3 regions of the Streptomyces sp. NPDC091376 genome follow, and region 3 is predicted to be linked to each of the others. Evidence: riboswitches for the same ligand, from Rfam matches in the RefSeq annotation. Region 3 holds a riboswitch; each other region holds the start of a gene.
The links. A riboswitch is a leader RNA that binds a small molecule or an ion and turns the genes downstream of it on or off. The one in region 3 is predicted to bind cobalamin.

Region 1: it holds a riboswitch for cobalamin, as region 3 does, so the genes downstream of both, metE (5-methyltetrahydropteroyltriglutamate--homocysteine S-methyltransferase) here and cobN (cobaltochelatase subunit CobN) in region 3, are expected to answer to the same signal.
Region 2: it holds a riboswitch for cobalamin, as region 3 does, so the genes downstream of both, ACIQMR_RS18905 (CoA-acylating methylmalonate-semialdehyde dehydrogenase) here and cobN (cobaltochelatase subunit CobN) in region 3, are expected to answer to the same signal.

The regions. Positions count from the first base shown of each region.
Region 1 is NZ_JBIVUF010000026.1:35,743-40,255, forward strand. Features, by position in the region: gene metE (5-methyltetrahydropteroyltriglutamate--homocysteine S-methyltransferase) at 1-1,814, opposite strand, end outside; cobalamin riboswitch at 1,983-2,204, opposite strand; gene ACIQMR_RS34520 (3-hydroxybutyryl-CoA dehydrogenase) at 2,467-3,336, opposite strand; gene aceB (malate synthase A) at 3,333-4,513, opposite strand, start outside.
Region 2 is NZ_JBIVUF010000008.1:78,936-83,448, reverse strand. Features, by position in the region: gene ACIQMR_RS18910 (acyl-CoA dehydrogenase family protein) at 1-131, opposite strand, end outside; gene ACIQMR_RS18905 (CoA-acylating methylmalonate-semialdehyde dehydrogenase) at 137-1,660, opposite strand; cobalamin riboswitch at 1,841-2,015, opposite strand; gene ACIQMR_RS18900 (hypothetical protein) at 2,077-2,253, opposite strand; gene ACIQMR_RS18895 (hypothetical protein) at 2,335-2,727, shown strand; gene ACIQMR_RS18890 (hypothetical protein) at 2,714-3,640, opposite strand; gene ACIQMR_RS18885 (secondary thiamine-phosphate synthase enzyme YjbQ) at 3,715-4,137, opposite strand; gene ACIQMR_RS18880 (putative leader peptide) at 4,230-4,313, shown strand.
Region 3 is NZ_JBIVUF010000002.1:361,139-365,651, reverse strand. Features, by position in the region: gene ACIQMR_RS05980 (precorrin-2 C(20)-methyltransferase) at 1-616, opposite strand, end outside; gene ACIQMR_RS05975 (precorrin-8X methylmutase) at 613-1,254, opposite strand; gene ACIQMR_RS05970 (cobalamin biosynthesis protein CobG) at 1,251-2,579, opposite strand; cobalamin riboswitch at 2,613-2,748, shown strand; gene cobN (cobaltochelatase subunit CobN) at 2,785-4,513, shown strand, end outside.

The DNA of each region.
Region 1 (4,513 bases), on a different contig from region 3:
GCCTCCAGGTCGCCGACCTCGTCGCGCAGGGCGAGGGCGACCTGCCGTGCGGTGTCGCCGAGCGGCTGGTCGTCGCGGACGAAGGACCAGGCGAGCATGGTGACCGGCCCGGTGAGCATGCCCTTGACCGGAAGGGCCGTGAGGGACTGCGCGTACGCCGTCCAGCGCACCGTCATCGGCTCGGGACGCGAGATGTCGCCGGCCAGGATCGGCGGGCGGACGTAACGGGTGCCGTAGGACTGGACCCAGCCGTGTTGGGTGGCGAGGTAGCCGGTGAGCTGCTCGGCGAAGTACTGCACCATGTCGTTGCGCTCGGGCTCGCCGTGCACCAGGACGTCGATGCCGGTCTTCTCCTGGAAGGAGATGACCTCCTGGATCTCCGCCTTGATGCGCTCTTCGTACCCGGCGGTGTCGATGCGGCCGGCACGCAGGTCGGCGCGTGCGGTACGCAGTTCGGTGGTCTGCGGGAACGACCCGATGGTCGTGGTCGGCAGCAGCGGCAGGCCGAGGTGGGCGCGCTGGGCGGCGGCACGTTCGGCGTACGGCTGGGAGCGGCGGGCGTCGGCACCGGTGACGGCGGCGGCGCGGGAGCGCACGGCCGGGTCGTGGGTGATGGGTGACGCGGCGCGGGAGGCCAGGTCGGCCCGGTTCGCGGCGAGTTCGCCCGCGATGGCGTCCGTGCCCTGGGCGAGGCCCTTGGCGAGGGTGACGGTCTCCGCCGTCTTCTGCCGGGCGAAGGCGAGCCAGCGCAGGATCTGCGGGTCGATGTCGTGCTCCGCGGCGGCGTCCAGCGGCACGTGCAGCAGCGAGCAGGAAGCGGAGACGTCGACCCGGTCGGCCAGCCCCAGCAGGGTGCCGAGTGTCGCCAGCGACCTGCTCAGGTCGTTCACCCAGATGTTGCGTCCGTTGACGACGCCCGCGACCAGGCGCTTGCCGGGCAGCCCGCCGACCGCGGCGAGGTCGTCGAGGTTGGCGGCTGCCGCCTCGGTGAAGTCCAGCGCGAGTCCCTCGACGGGCGCCTTGGCGAGGACGGGGAGGGCGTCGCCGAGCCGGTCGAAGTAGGAGGCGACCAGCAGCTTCGGCCGGTCCGTGAGCGCCCCGAGGTCGCGGTAGGCGCGGGCGGCGGCGTTCAGTTCGGCGGGGGAGCGGTCCTGGACGAGGGCGGGCTCGTCGAGCTGCACCCACTCGGCGCCGGCCGCGCGCAGGTCGGCGATCACCTCGGCGTACACGGGGAGCAGCCGGTCGAGCAGTGTGAGCGGGTCGAAGTCCGCGGCGACGCCGGGGGCGGGCTTGGCCAGCAGGAGGTAGGTGACCGGGCCGACGAGGACGGGCCGGGCGGTGAGGCCCTGGGCGAGAGCTTCCTTGAACTCGTCGACCTGCTTCGTGGAGTCGGCCGTGAAGACGGTGTCGGGGCCCAGCTCGGGGACCAGGTAGTGGTAGTTGGTGTCGAACCACTTGGTCATCTCCAGCGGCGCCACGTCCTGGGTGCCGCGGGCCATGGCGAAGTAACCGTCCAGGGCGTCGGCCGCGACGGCGTCGCGGTGCCGGGCGGGGACGGCGCCGACCATCACGCTGGTGTCGAGAACGTGGTCGTAGTACGAGAAGTCGCCGGTGGGCACCTCGTGGATGCCGGCGGCGGCGAGCTGCTGCCGGTTGCTCCGCCGGAGTTCGGCGGCGGCCGACCGGAGGGCGTCGGCGCTGACGCGGCCCTTCCAGTAGCCCTCGATGGCCTTCTTCAGCTCCCGGTCGTGTCCCTGGCGGGGGTAGCCGTACACGGTGGCCCGTGCTGCCGCGGCTGCGGACTTCGTTGTCACGGAGATCTCCTTCGCGAGATGAATCCCTGAGATCCCGGGAACGGGACGAGAGCGCGAAGGGTGACGGACCCGGACGGCCACGACCCCGCGCGGCAAAAGCACGGTCGTTCCGTCTGGTGTGTTCGCCGACCCGCCCTCGAGGTCACCGGGATGTCCACGCACGGAACGGTCCGCACGCGGGCAGTTGGCAGGTCTTCGGACTCGCGGGCACGTCCTCCTCGCCGGAGGACACCTACTGGCCGTCGCTTCCCAGCCCCTTACCGGGCCCAGTGCGTATGACGGCGGTCGTTCCCGCTCACCGCTGCGGGGCAGTCCCGGATTCCCACCGGGTTCCCTCTTACGACGCATCCCGCCTGGCGGACGGGGCGAACCAGCTGCACCGGCCAGCCTACGGGGCGGCACCTCACCGCAGGGCACCGTGTCCGTCATTCGGACGAAGGGAAAAGGCACGACGCGGACGACGCGGACGACGAGGAGGGGCGTGTGAGGCGAGGCACGTGAGGCGAGGCACGTGAGGCGAGGAACACGCCGGGGCGGGAAGCGCCCTCCGTGCGCTTCCCGCCCCGCTACCGGACGCCGGCCCCTCAACCCGCGCCCGGCCAAGGTGCCGAGTCCGGCGCACCAGGGCCCTCCCGGCCCCGGTGCCCGCAGCTCAACCCTGGTCGTACGTATGGAATCCGCGGCCGGACTTGCGACCGAGGAGTCCCGCCTCCACCATCCGCTGCAGCAGTGGGGGAGGGGCGTACAGAGGCTCCTTGAACTCCTCGTACAGCGACTCCGCGATCGAGGCCACCGTGTCCAGGCCGATCAGGTCCGCCAGCTTCAGTGGTCCCATGGGATGGGCGCAGCCCAGCTCCATCCCGGCGTCCACGTCGCAGGCGGAGGCGAAGCCCGACTCCGTCATGCGGATCGCGGACAGCAGGTACGGGACGAGCAGGGCGTTGACGACGAAGCCGGCCCGGTCCTGGGAGCGGATCACGGTCTTGCCGAGGGCACAGGTCGCGAACTCCTCGACCGTGGCGACCGTCTCGGCCGACGTATGCAGGGACGTCACGACCTCCACCAGCGGCAGCACGGGCACCGGATTGAAGAAGTGCAGTCCCACCACCCGGTCGGCGCGATGCGTCGCCATGCCCAGCCGCATGACCGGAAGGGAGGAGGTGTTGGTCGCCAGCACCGCCGCCGGATCCTCCACGATCTTGTCGAGTGCGACGAAGACCTCGGTCTTGGCGTCGGGGTTCTCCACGACCGCCTCGACGACGAGCTGCCGGTCGGCCAGATCGTCCAGGCTGCCGGTGAAGACCGTGCGGGCCAGGGCGTCCTGCGCCGCCGCACGCTCCAGCTTCCCGCGCCGGACAGCGCGGTCCAGGGAGGCGGCGATCCGGTCCCTCGCGGCGCGGGCAGCGACCGCGTCCACCTCGCAGACCACGGTGTCCAGCCCGGCCCTCGCGCAGACCTCGGCGATCCCCGCCCCCATCTGCCCGCCGCCGACGACACCGACGCGCGTGATGCCCGCGTTCACGCCTGCACCTCCGGCCTGCGCACGAGGTGGCGGGTGTAGGCGTCCGGGGTGAAGAACAGCGGCAACTCGCCCGTCATCGCGGTCCGTTCGAAGAGGGCGCGAATGTCGTCGACGGGCGCCCAGGGGTACTCGGCGCCGAGCGCCGTGATCTCGTCGTCGAGCAACTCCGTCACCGTCTCGCGGTCGATGACCCGGTGGCGCAGCCACTGCCAGATCTGCACGCGGGCGATCTCAGCGGTGGCGGCGTCCTCCATCAGCCCGCTGATGGCGACGGCGCCCTGACCGCGCAGCCAGGCGGCGTAGTACCGAAGGGCGACGGCGATGTTGGTGCGCACCCCGTCCGCGGTGGGCGGGCCGCTGATCCGTCGCACGGACAGCAGGTCGGCCGCAGTCACCTCCACGTCGTCGCGGGTGCGGTCCATCTGGTGGGGCCGGTCGCTGAGGACGCCGTCGAACACCTCGCGGCAGGTGGGGACGAGGGCGGGGTGGGCGACCCATGAGCCGTCGAAGCCGTCCTCCGCCTCCCGCTCCTTGTCGAGGCGCACCTTGGCCAGCGCGGCCTCGTTCGCGTCCGGGTCCTTGCCGGGGACCTGTGCGGCCATGCCGCCGATGGCGTGCGCGCCGCGCCGGTGGCAGGTGCGGACCAGCAGCTCGGTGTAGGCGCGCATGAACGGGGCCGTCATGGTGACCCGGGCGCGGTCGGGGAGGAGGAAGTCGGTGCGGTGGCCGAACGTCTTGATCAGGCTGAAGAGGTAGTCCCAGCGGCCGGCGTTCAGCCCGGCGCTGTGTTCGCGCAGTTCGTAGAGGATCTCCTCCATCTCGAACGCGGCGGTGATCGTCTCGATGAGGACGGTGGCGCGGATCGTGCCGCGCGGGATGCCGAGCAGGTCCTGGGCGAGGAGAAAGACGTCGTTCCACAGCCGGGCCTCGTAGCGGTTCTCCAGCTTGGGCAGGTAGAAGTACGGGCCGTACCCGGCGTCGATCTGCCGCTGCGCGCAGTGGAAGAAGTACAGGCCGAAGTCGACGAGCGCGGCGGGCACCGGCCGGCCGTCGAACTCCAGGTGTTCCTCGTCGAGGTGCCAGCCGCGCGGCCGGACCATGATGGTGGCGAGCCGGTTGCCGAGCCGGTACTCCTTGCCCTCGGCCGTGGTGAAGTCGATGCGTCGCTCGATCGCGT
Region 2 (4,513 bases), on a different contig from region 3:
CGCAGTACGTCGACGGGGAAGTGCTTGTCGCGGTCCCAGTCCAGGGCGTGCGGGGCGAGGTGGTCCTGGGCGAAGTCGAGCGTGGTCTCCACGAGGGCCTGCTGGTCCTCGGTGAGCAGAGTGCTGGTCATGTCGCTCAACCCATCGTGGGAATCGTGAAGCTCGCGCCTTCGCGGAGACCGGCGGGCCAGCGCGAGGTGACCGTCTTCGTCCGGGTGTAGAAGCGGATGGCGTCAGGACCGTGCTGGTTGAGGTCGCCGAATCCGGAGCGCTTCCAGCCACCGAAGGTGTGATAGGCGACCGGCACCGGGATGGGCACGTTGACGCCGACCATGCCGGTGTTCACGCGCCGGGTGAAATCACGGGCGGTGTCGCCGTCCCGGGTGAAGATGGCGACGCCGTTGCCGAAGGTGTGCTCGCTGGGCAGGCGCAACGCTTCCTCGTAGTCGGCGGCGCGCGCGACGCACAGCACCGGCCCGAAGATCTCCTCCTGGTAGATGCGCATCGCGGGCGTGACCCGGTCGAAGAGAGAGGCACCGGCGAAGAAGCCGTTCTCATGGCCGGGGAGGACGAAGTCCCTTCCGTCCACGACAAGTTCGGCGCCTTCCTCGACTCCGAGGTCGACGTAGGAGCGGACCCGGTCGACGGCGTCGCGGCCGACCAGGGGACCGAAGTCGGCCTCGGGGTCGTCGCTGCGGCCGATCCTCAGCGAGCCGATGCGCTCCTTCAGCCGGGCCACGAGCGCGTCGGCGGTGTCCTCGCCCACCGGGACGGCGACGGAGATCGCCATGCAGCGCTCCCCCGCCGAGCCGTACCCGGCACCGATCAAGGCGTCCACGGCCTGGTCGAGGTCGGCGTCCGGCATCACGATCATGTGGTTCTTCGCGCCGCCGAAGCACTGGGCGCGCTTGCCGTTGGCGGCGGCGGTCGCGTAGACGTGCGCGGCGATCGGCGTCGAGCCGACGAAGCCGAGAGCCGCCACGCGCGGGTCTTCGAGGAGGGTCTCGACGGACTCTCGGGCGCCGTTGACGACGTTCAGGACCCCGGGCGGGAGGCCGGCCTCCAGGAACAGCTCCGCGAGCCGCAGCGGAACGGACGGATCCCGCTCGGACGGCTTGAGGATGAAGGCGTTTCCGCAGGCCAGGGCCGGAGCGGCCTTCCACAGGGGGATCATCGCGGGGAAGTTGAACGGTGTGATCCCGGCGACCACGCCGAGCGGGGCGCGCAGCGAGTGGACGTCGATGCCGGTGCCGGCGTTGTCGGTGAACTCGCCCTTGAGCAGATGCGGGATGCCGGCGGCGAACTCCACGACCTCCAGGCCGCGCTGGATGTCGCCGTGCGCGTCGGCGATCGTCTTGCCGTGCTCGGCGGACAGCAGCCGGGCCAGATCGTCCTTCTCCTGCTCCACAAGTTGCAGGAACCGCATCAGAACGCGGGCGCGGCGCTGTGGATTCCACTCCCCCCACGCACCCTGCGCCTGGGCGGCGTCGGCGATCACCGCCTCGGTCTCGGCCCGGCTCGCCAGCGGCACCAGGGCCTGGACCTCGCCGGTGTTGGGGTCGTACACCTCGCCGTAGGACCCCGATGTTCCCGGGGTGTGCTTGCCGCCGACGAAGTGCGTCAACTCGCGCACGGGGGCGCGTTCATGCTCGCGGACCATGACTGCCTGCTCTCGTCAGGAGGGATCCGAGGATGGCGCGCCGGCCTCGCACACGCACGCGGGTGGCGTACGGGTGCCGGGGGCGCGAGATCGCGTATGGCCGGAGCCCCGTCAGACGACAGGCTCACCAGGGTCGTGGGTACACACCGGTGCCATGCGTGTCAGCTCCATCCTCGTGGACAACACGGAACACCCCACGGCCGGTATCCTGACTCCCGGATCAGCGCGCGCCGTCCGCCTTCCCGACATCCAGCTCGTCAGTGGCGTATCGCTCGACGACGTACTCCCCGGTCACAGTGGCGGGACCGTCCCGGATTCACACCGGCTTCCCTGCACCGCGGGCTTACCTCTCGAATATATAGTTGGACGTCCTAGTAAATCCAGTGCTGGGGGGTCATCCGCCAGAAGTCGGCTGGTCAGCGTGATTCGGAATCCGCCGTCCGAGGGTCAGCGAAGCGCACCGGCGCACGGAAGCGGGCCTTGCGCGCGGCCCGGCGGAAGGTGGTCAGCACCGCCGGCCCGGCGAGCAGGCCCCACTGCCCTTGGGCCAGCTCGTTCACGATGCGCAGGCCCCGTCCACGCTCGACGAGCAACCCGCCTGCCTCCTCGACCGGTTCGGGATCCGACGACGTGTCACCGCGGTAGAGGCCCGCGGGGAGCAGAGGGTCCCTGTCATGAATCTCATGTATCTGCCGGCGGCCGAGCGGACATGCACCTCGTACGGGCCGCACGCGTGCTCGTACGCGTTCGCCACGAGCTCCGAGACGGCCAGGGCGCCGTCACTGACGACGTCCCCGGACAGCCGTGGGTCTCGCGGCGCACCCCGGCGATCCGGCTCCCGATCGACCAGCTCGGGCGCACGGAGCGCGACAGGCATCCCGTATCTCGCGCCCGAGGTCCAGCTCTTCTACAAGGCGAAGGCGACCCGGGACAAGGACGAGACCGACTTCGAGGCGGTACTGCCGCTGCTCGACGCTCCGGCACGCGCCTGGCTGGCGGATGCGATCAAGGTGATCGCGCCCACCCACCACTGGCTCCGGCGGCTCCTGCCGCTCAGCCGAACGTGAGCAGCGGCACGTCGTAGAGGTCGGGGTTCCGGGGCCAGGTCATCGTGGGCGACGTGACCTCCACGATCAGCAGCTCGCCGAGGAACTGGACCTTGGCGCTGAGGAGGTGGCTCGTCCTGCCGTCGGCGGACTGAGCCCTCAGGCCGGCGGAGACGTGGATGTGCGGAAGTATCCCGCCGGTGGCGGGGTCATGGGCGAGAGTGCCGGCGCCGAACGCCTCGACGTTGGTGACGTACGTCTTCGCCCAGCTCCCTCGGTCCGTACCCGTGAGGCGATGACAGCCCGGCGCCCGGGAGAGGGCGAAACCGTCGGTGTGGGCGAAGCCTCCGTCGCCGGTGACCCAGGTGCGGATGCCGACGGACTCCATGAGGGCGATGGCGAGGAAAAGCAGAACGCGCTCGTACGCCGGCGAGGAGGCGACCGCCGTCTCGGGGACGCAGAACCCCCGGCCGCTGGTACCGCCTGGACGCCGGGGCGCCATTCGTTCGAGGTAGCGGTACTTGTGCCGGAAGAACAGCCAGGTGGCGGCCTCCTCACCGCGCGGTTCCCTGGTCCAGAAGACGGGTGCGTCGCCCAGGTGGTCACGGTGGCCCAGGATGTACCGGGCCGCGGTCTCCGAGCCGATCAGCATCGTGGACACTTCGGTCAGGCCGTGGTCGGAGGCGAGCGGCGAGCCTGGGGAAGCGGTGAGCGAAGCCAGCGAGGTGTGCAGGACCTGGTCGTCGCCGAGCAGGGCCGCCTCGAATCCCGACATGGCCCACAGGATGCCGTAAGTCAGGTCGTCCAGTTCGTACGCGGCCGGGACGTCGACCGGGTCGGAGGCGGTGCCGCGTACGCCGCTCGGCCTGGCGTCGACGACGAACTGCCGGACTGCCCCGTCCACCGTGCGGTTCGCGACGACGAGCGCGCGCATCGGCATGGTGCGCCAGGCGTCCAGCTCCGGGCGGAAGTCGAGTCGCAGGATGTCCTCGAGGAAGGAGGCTGCGATCAGCCCAGGAAGCTCAACCGCACTTGACGGTTGCCTTTGTCTTTATTGGTGTCGACCAGACAGACCGACTGCCAGGTGCCGAGCTCCAGCCGGCCGCCGATGACCGGCAGCGTCGCGTGCGGCGGCACGAGCGCGGGCAGGACGTGGTCGCGGCCGTGGCCCGGGCTGCCGTGGCGGTGCTGGTAGCGGTCGTCGGCGGGGAGCAGGACGTGCAGTGCGGCCAGCAGATCGTCGTCGCTGCCCGCGCCGGTCTCGATGACCGCGATCCCCGCGGTGGCGTGGGGCACGAACACATGGAGCAGGCCGTCGCGACCGTCGGCGGTCTCGTCGAGGAATTCCGCGCACTCGCGCGTCAGATCCGTCACGGCCTCCGCCGTGCCGGTGGCCACGTTCAGAACTCGGGTGGTGAAGGCGTCGGGCATACCTCCATCCTCTCGCCCATCCCGCAGGATCGCGCGTCCGCAGTACGAGACGGCGTTGACCGGTGGCGGAACCGGTCGCTACGTTCTGCGCCATGTTGCGTACAGCCCTGCTCACCACGCGCGGTCACATCGACCTGCTGCGGGTGGCTTCCGCCGCGTGTCGTCGCGGCTGCTGACGCCTTCTCAGTGCCTGAAGCGCGCCCGGTGCGCGCCGCGTTCCTCGTCGTAGCGCCCATGACGCCGCGGCCCGCATCCACTCGTCGCGCCCTGAGTGCCTGCGTTCGCCGAGCGCCGTCGACGCGCGCCGGACGCTGACCCGCCCTTCTCCTCCCTCCCGCCCCGCCCGTCCTGCCGTCCACGGCCATGCCGTGGCGCC
Region 3 (4,513 bases):
CGTCCTCCAGCCGCCCTGCCCGGTCCAGCGCGCGCCGCACGGCGGGGAAGGTGCGCCCCAGCTTCATCACCACCGCGGAGTCGGTGGCGGCGAGACGGGCCGTCAGCTCCTCCTCGGGCAGTGTGCCCGGGATGATCGTCAGCACTTCCTCGGCCTCGCACAGCGGCTCCCCGAGCCGTGCGGCGGCCGCGCTCACCGAGGTGACCCCGGGGATCACCTCGGTCGGATAGCGATGGGCCAGCCGCTTGTGCATGTGCTGGTACGAGCCGTAGAAGAGCGGATCGCCCTCGGCGAGCACGGCCACGGTCCGCCCGGCGTCGAGGTGCGCCGCGAGCCGCTCCGCCGCCTCCTCGTAGAAGTCGTCGAGCGCGCCGCGGTACCCGCCGGGATGGTCGGTGGTCTCCACCGTGATCGGGTACATCAGCCGCTCCTCGATGTGGTCGGAGCGCAGGTGCTTCGCCACGATGGAACGCGCGATGGACCGGCCGTGGCGGGCACTGTGGTACGCCACCACGTCGGCCTCGGCGATGACTTCGACCGCCCGCAGAGTCATCAGGGACGGGTCGCCGGGACCCAGCCCGACTCCGTACAGTCGGCCGGCCTGCTGCGTGCTCACTCTGCCTCACTCGCTATCGCGTTGATCGCCGCCGCGGCCATGGCGCTGCCGCCGCGCCGCCCCCGTACCACCAGGTGCTCGATGCCGCCGCCGTGTCCGGCGAGGGCGTCCTTGGACTCGGCGGCGCCGATGAAGCCCACCGGGACGCCGATGACGGCCGCCGGGCGGGGCGCTCCCTCGCCGATCATCTCCAGGAGCCGGAAGAGAGCGGTGGGCGCGTTGCCGACGGCGACGACCGAGCCCTCCATCCGGTCGCGCCACAGTTCGAGGGCGGCGGCGCTGCGGGTCGTTCCGAGGTCCGCGGCGAGCGCGGGCACGGACGGGTCCGACAGCGTGCATATCACCTCGTTGTCGGCGGGCAGCCGCTTGCGGGTGACACCGCTCGCGACCATCTGCGCGTCGCAGAGGATCGGCGCACCGGCGCGCAGGGCCGCGCGGGCGCGGGCCACGACAGCGGGCGAGTACACGAGATCGCGGACGAGGTCGACCATGCCGCAGGCGTGGATCATCCGCACCGCGACCTGGCTGACGTCGGCGGGCAGCGCGGCGAGGTCGGCCTCGGCGCGGATCGTGGCGAAGGACTGGCGGTAGATCTCCGCGCCGTCCTTCTCGTAGTCGAACACTGTGGTCTCGCTCATTTCGTCGTACTCGTACGGTCCTGGGCCCGGGTGTCGGTCCGGTCGGCGGCAGAGGCAGGGGTCTGGGCGGAGGCGTGGGCGGAAGTGGAGGTGGTGCCGGAGAACGGCTCGGTGACGCGGTACGTGCCGTCGGCCGTGGCCACGACGTCCACGTAAGCGCCGTGGGGCCGGCCGCAGCGGCGCTCGCAGCCGGACCAGTACACCGGCGGACCGCCGTGGCGGGCAGCCGTGCCGGCCCGTACGCCGGCCGTCGCGTCGGCCCGTACGTCGGCCAGCGACCTGGCGCACCCGGGGCGGCCGGTGCAGGCGCCGACCCCGTACCAGGGGGAGCCGGCGTCCGTGACGAACCCCGCGTCGGCGAGCCGCCCGAGCCGGGCCCCGGCCACGTCCCGGCTGCCGAACCCGGGCACGACGACCCCGCGCCACGGGGTGAGCCGCACCTCGCCGCCCGGAGCGGGGAGAAGGTGCCGCAGTTGTGCGACGCCGAGCCGCCCGAGCGGCGCGGCCACGGAAAGGGACCAGCCGCCGGGCCCCTTCACGATCCCCGGCAGAGGTCCCGCCCGCACAGCCTCGACGGTGTCGCGGACGCGGGGCTCCGGGGGCCGGGCCTCCGCCGGGACGCCCGCTCGCTCCAGGTGCGCCCCCAGTGCCGGCTCCCGGTCCGCCGGCAGTTCCCGTACCCGCCACGCGCCCGTGTCCGACGCCGCTTCCAGGAAGGCGCCCGCAGCCGCCAACGCGGCCCGCGCCGCGTCGTCCGCGCGTACGCGGAAGGCGGCGGCGCCCACCCGTAGGACCGCCGAACCCTCCGCCTCTGCGAGCAAGGTCACATCCGCGCCGAGTCCCGCCACATCTCCCCGCCCGTCGTCCAGGGCGAACAGGAAACGGCCCGAGAGCCGCGCCGCCCGGCCGCTCGCGCACAGCAGCGCGTCCAGCTCCCGCGCCCACAACTGCACGTCGCCACAGCCGAGTCCGTCGAGTCCGGCCAGCGGCGAGGCCACGACATTGCGCACCCGCTCATGGGTGTCGGACGGCAACAGGCCGCACTCCCGCAGCAGCCCCGCGAGCTCCGCACCGCATCCCCCGGCGAGGCCGCGCAGTTCCACGTTCCCCCGGGACGTGATGCTGACCGCACCGTCGCCCAGTCGCTCCGCCGCATCGGCCAGCACCATGAGCTGACGCGCCGTCAGAAGTCCGGCGGGTACGCGGAGTCGGGCCAGTGGCCCGTCGTCCGCCGCGTGCAGCCGCAGCGCGCCGGGGCAGGCGTCACCTCGGTCCCGTATGCGAGGTTCGCCCGGGTCCGCCGGGGTTGTGGGTGTGGGCGGCATGGCCGCGAGCATACCCACGGCGCAGGCAGCCTCTACTATGCAGACGGCACAGGGTCCCAGGACCCTAGGGAGGAAGCCCGGTGAGAATCCGGCGCGGTCCCGCCACTGTGAACCGGGCCTCGACTTGGCGGCCGGGTGAGTCAGGAACTCCCGCCGACGACGACCACCCGGGGCGCGGAAACCCCGAGGAAGGCCTGCGCACGCGATGACGCACGCGACGACGCCCCCGGCGACGCCCACGATCCTGCTGCTGTCGACCTCCGACACGGACCTGCTCAGCGCCCGCGCGGCCGCGGGACCGGTTCCGTACCGCTTCGCGAACCCCTCCCGCCTCCGCCTCGACGAGCTGCCCGAGCTCCTCGAGGGCACCGCCCTCGTCGTCGTACGCCTCCTCGGCGGCATCCGCGCCTGGCAGGAGTGGATCGACGCCGTGCTCGCCCACGACCGGCCCGTCGTCGTGCTCACCGGCGAACAGGCTCCGGACGCCCAGCTGATGGAGGCCTCCACCGTCCCCATCGGCATCGCGGCCGAGGCGCACGCCTACCTCGCACACGGCGGCCCGGACAACCTGGAGCAGCTCGCCCGGTTCCTGTCCGACACGGTCCTGCTCACCGGCCACGGCTTCGAGCCCCCGGCTCCCGCCCCCACCTGGGGTCCCCTCGACCGCGTCCCGCGCGGCACGACCGGCCCCACGGTCGCCGTGCTCTACTACCGCGCCCACCACATGAGCGGCAACACCGCCTTCGTCGGCGCCCTCTGCGACGCCATCGAGGACGCGGGCGGCCAGGCCCTTCCCCTCTACGTCGCCTCGCTCCGCGCCCCCGAGCCCGAGCTGGTCGACCGGCTCGGCGGCGCCGACGCCGTCGTGACCACGGTCCTCGCCGCCGGCGGCACCAGGCCGGCCGAAGCACAGGCCGCCGAGATGGAGGTGACGGTGCGAAGCGCCGCCGTTCAGGGTGGTGATGGGCGACGGGCGGGCGACGAGGCATGGGACGCGGGCGCGCTCGCCGCGCTCGACGTGCCCGTGCTCCAGGCGCTGTGTCTGACCGGGTCGCGCAGCGCCTGGGAGGAGAGCGACGAGGGCCTGTCCCCGCTGGACGCCGCCAGCCAGGTCGCCGTGCCCGAGTTCGACGGGCGGCTGATCACCGTCCCGTTCTCCTTCAAGGAGATCGACGAGGACGGCCTCCCGGCCTATGTCGCCGACCCCGAGCGCGCGGCCCGCGTCGCCGGGATCGCGGTACGCCACGCCCGGCTCCGCCACATCCCGAACGCCGAGAAGCGCCTCGCGCTCGTCCTCTCCGCGTACCCGACGAAGCACTCCCGCATCGGCAACGCGGTCGGCCTCGACACCCCCGCGTCCGCCGTCACGCTGCTGCGCCGACTCCGCGACGAGGGCTACGACTTCGGCGCCGAGGAGATCCCCGGTCTGTCATCGGGCGACGGCGACGAGCTGATCCGCGCGCTCATCGAGGCGGGCGGCCACGACCAGGACTGGCTCACCGAGGAGCAGCTCGCCCGCAACCCGGTCCGCATCCCCGCCGCCGACTACCGGCGCTGGTACGCGACCCTGCCCGCGGAGCTGCGCGAGCACGTCGAGGAGCACTGGGGTCCCGCGCCCGGCGAGATGTTCCTGGACCGCTCCCGCAACCCCGAAGGCGACATCGTCCTGGCGGCCCTGCGCCGCGGGAACCTCCTGATCGTCATCCAGCCGCCGCGCGGCTTCGGCGAGAACCCGATCGCGATCTACCACGATCCCGACCTGCCGCCCTCGCACCACTACCTGGCCGCCTACCGCTGGATCGCGGCCGCCGCGTCGGACGGCGGCTTCGGCGCCGACGCGATGATCCACCTCGGCAAGCACGGCAACCTGGAGTGGCTGCCCGGCAAGAACGCCGGACTGTCCGCCGCCTGCGCGCCGGACGCCGCACTCGGTG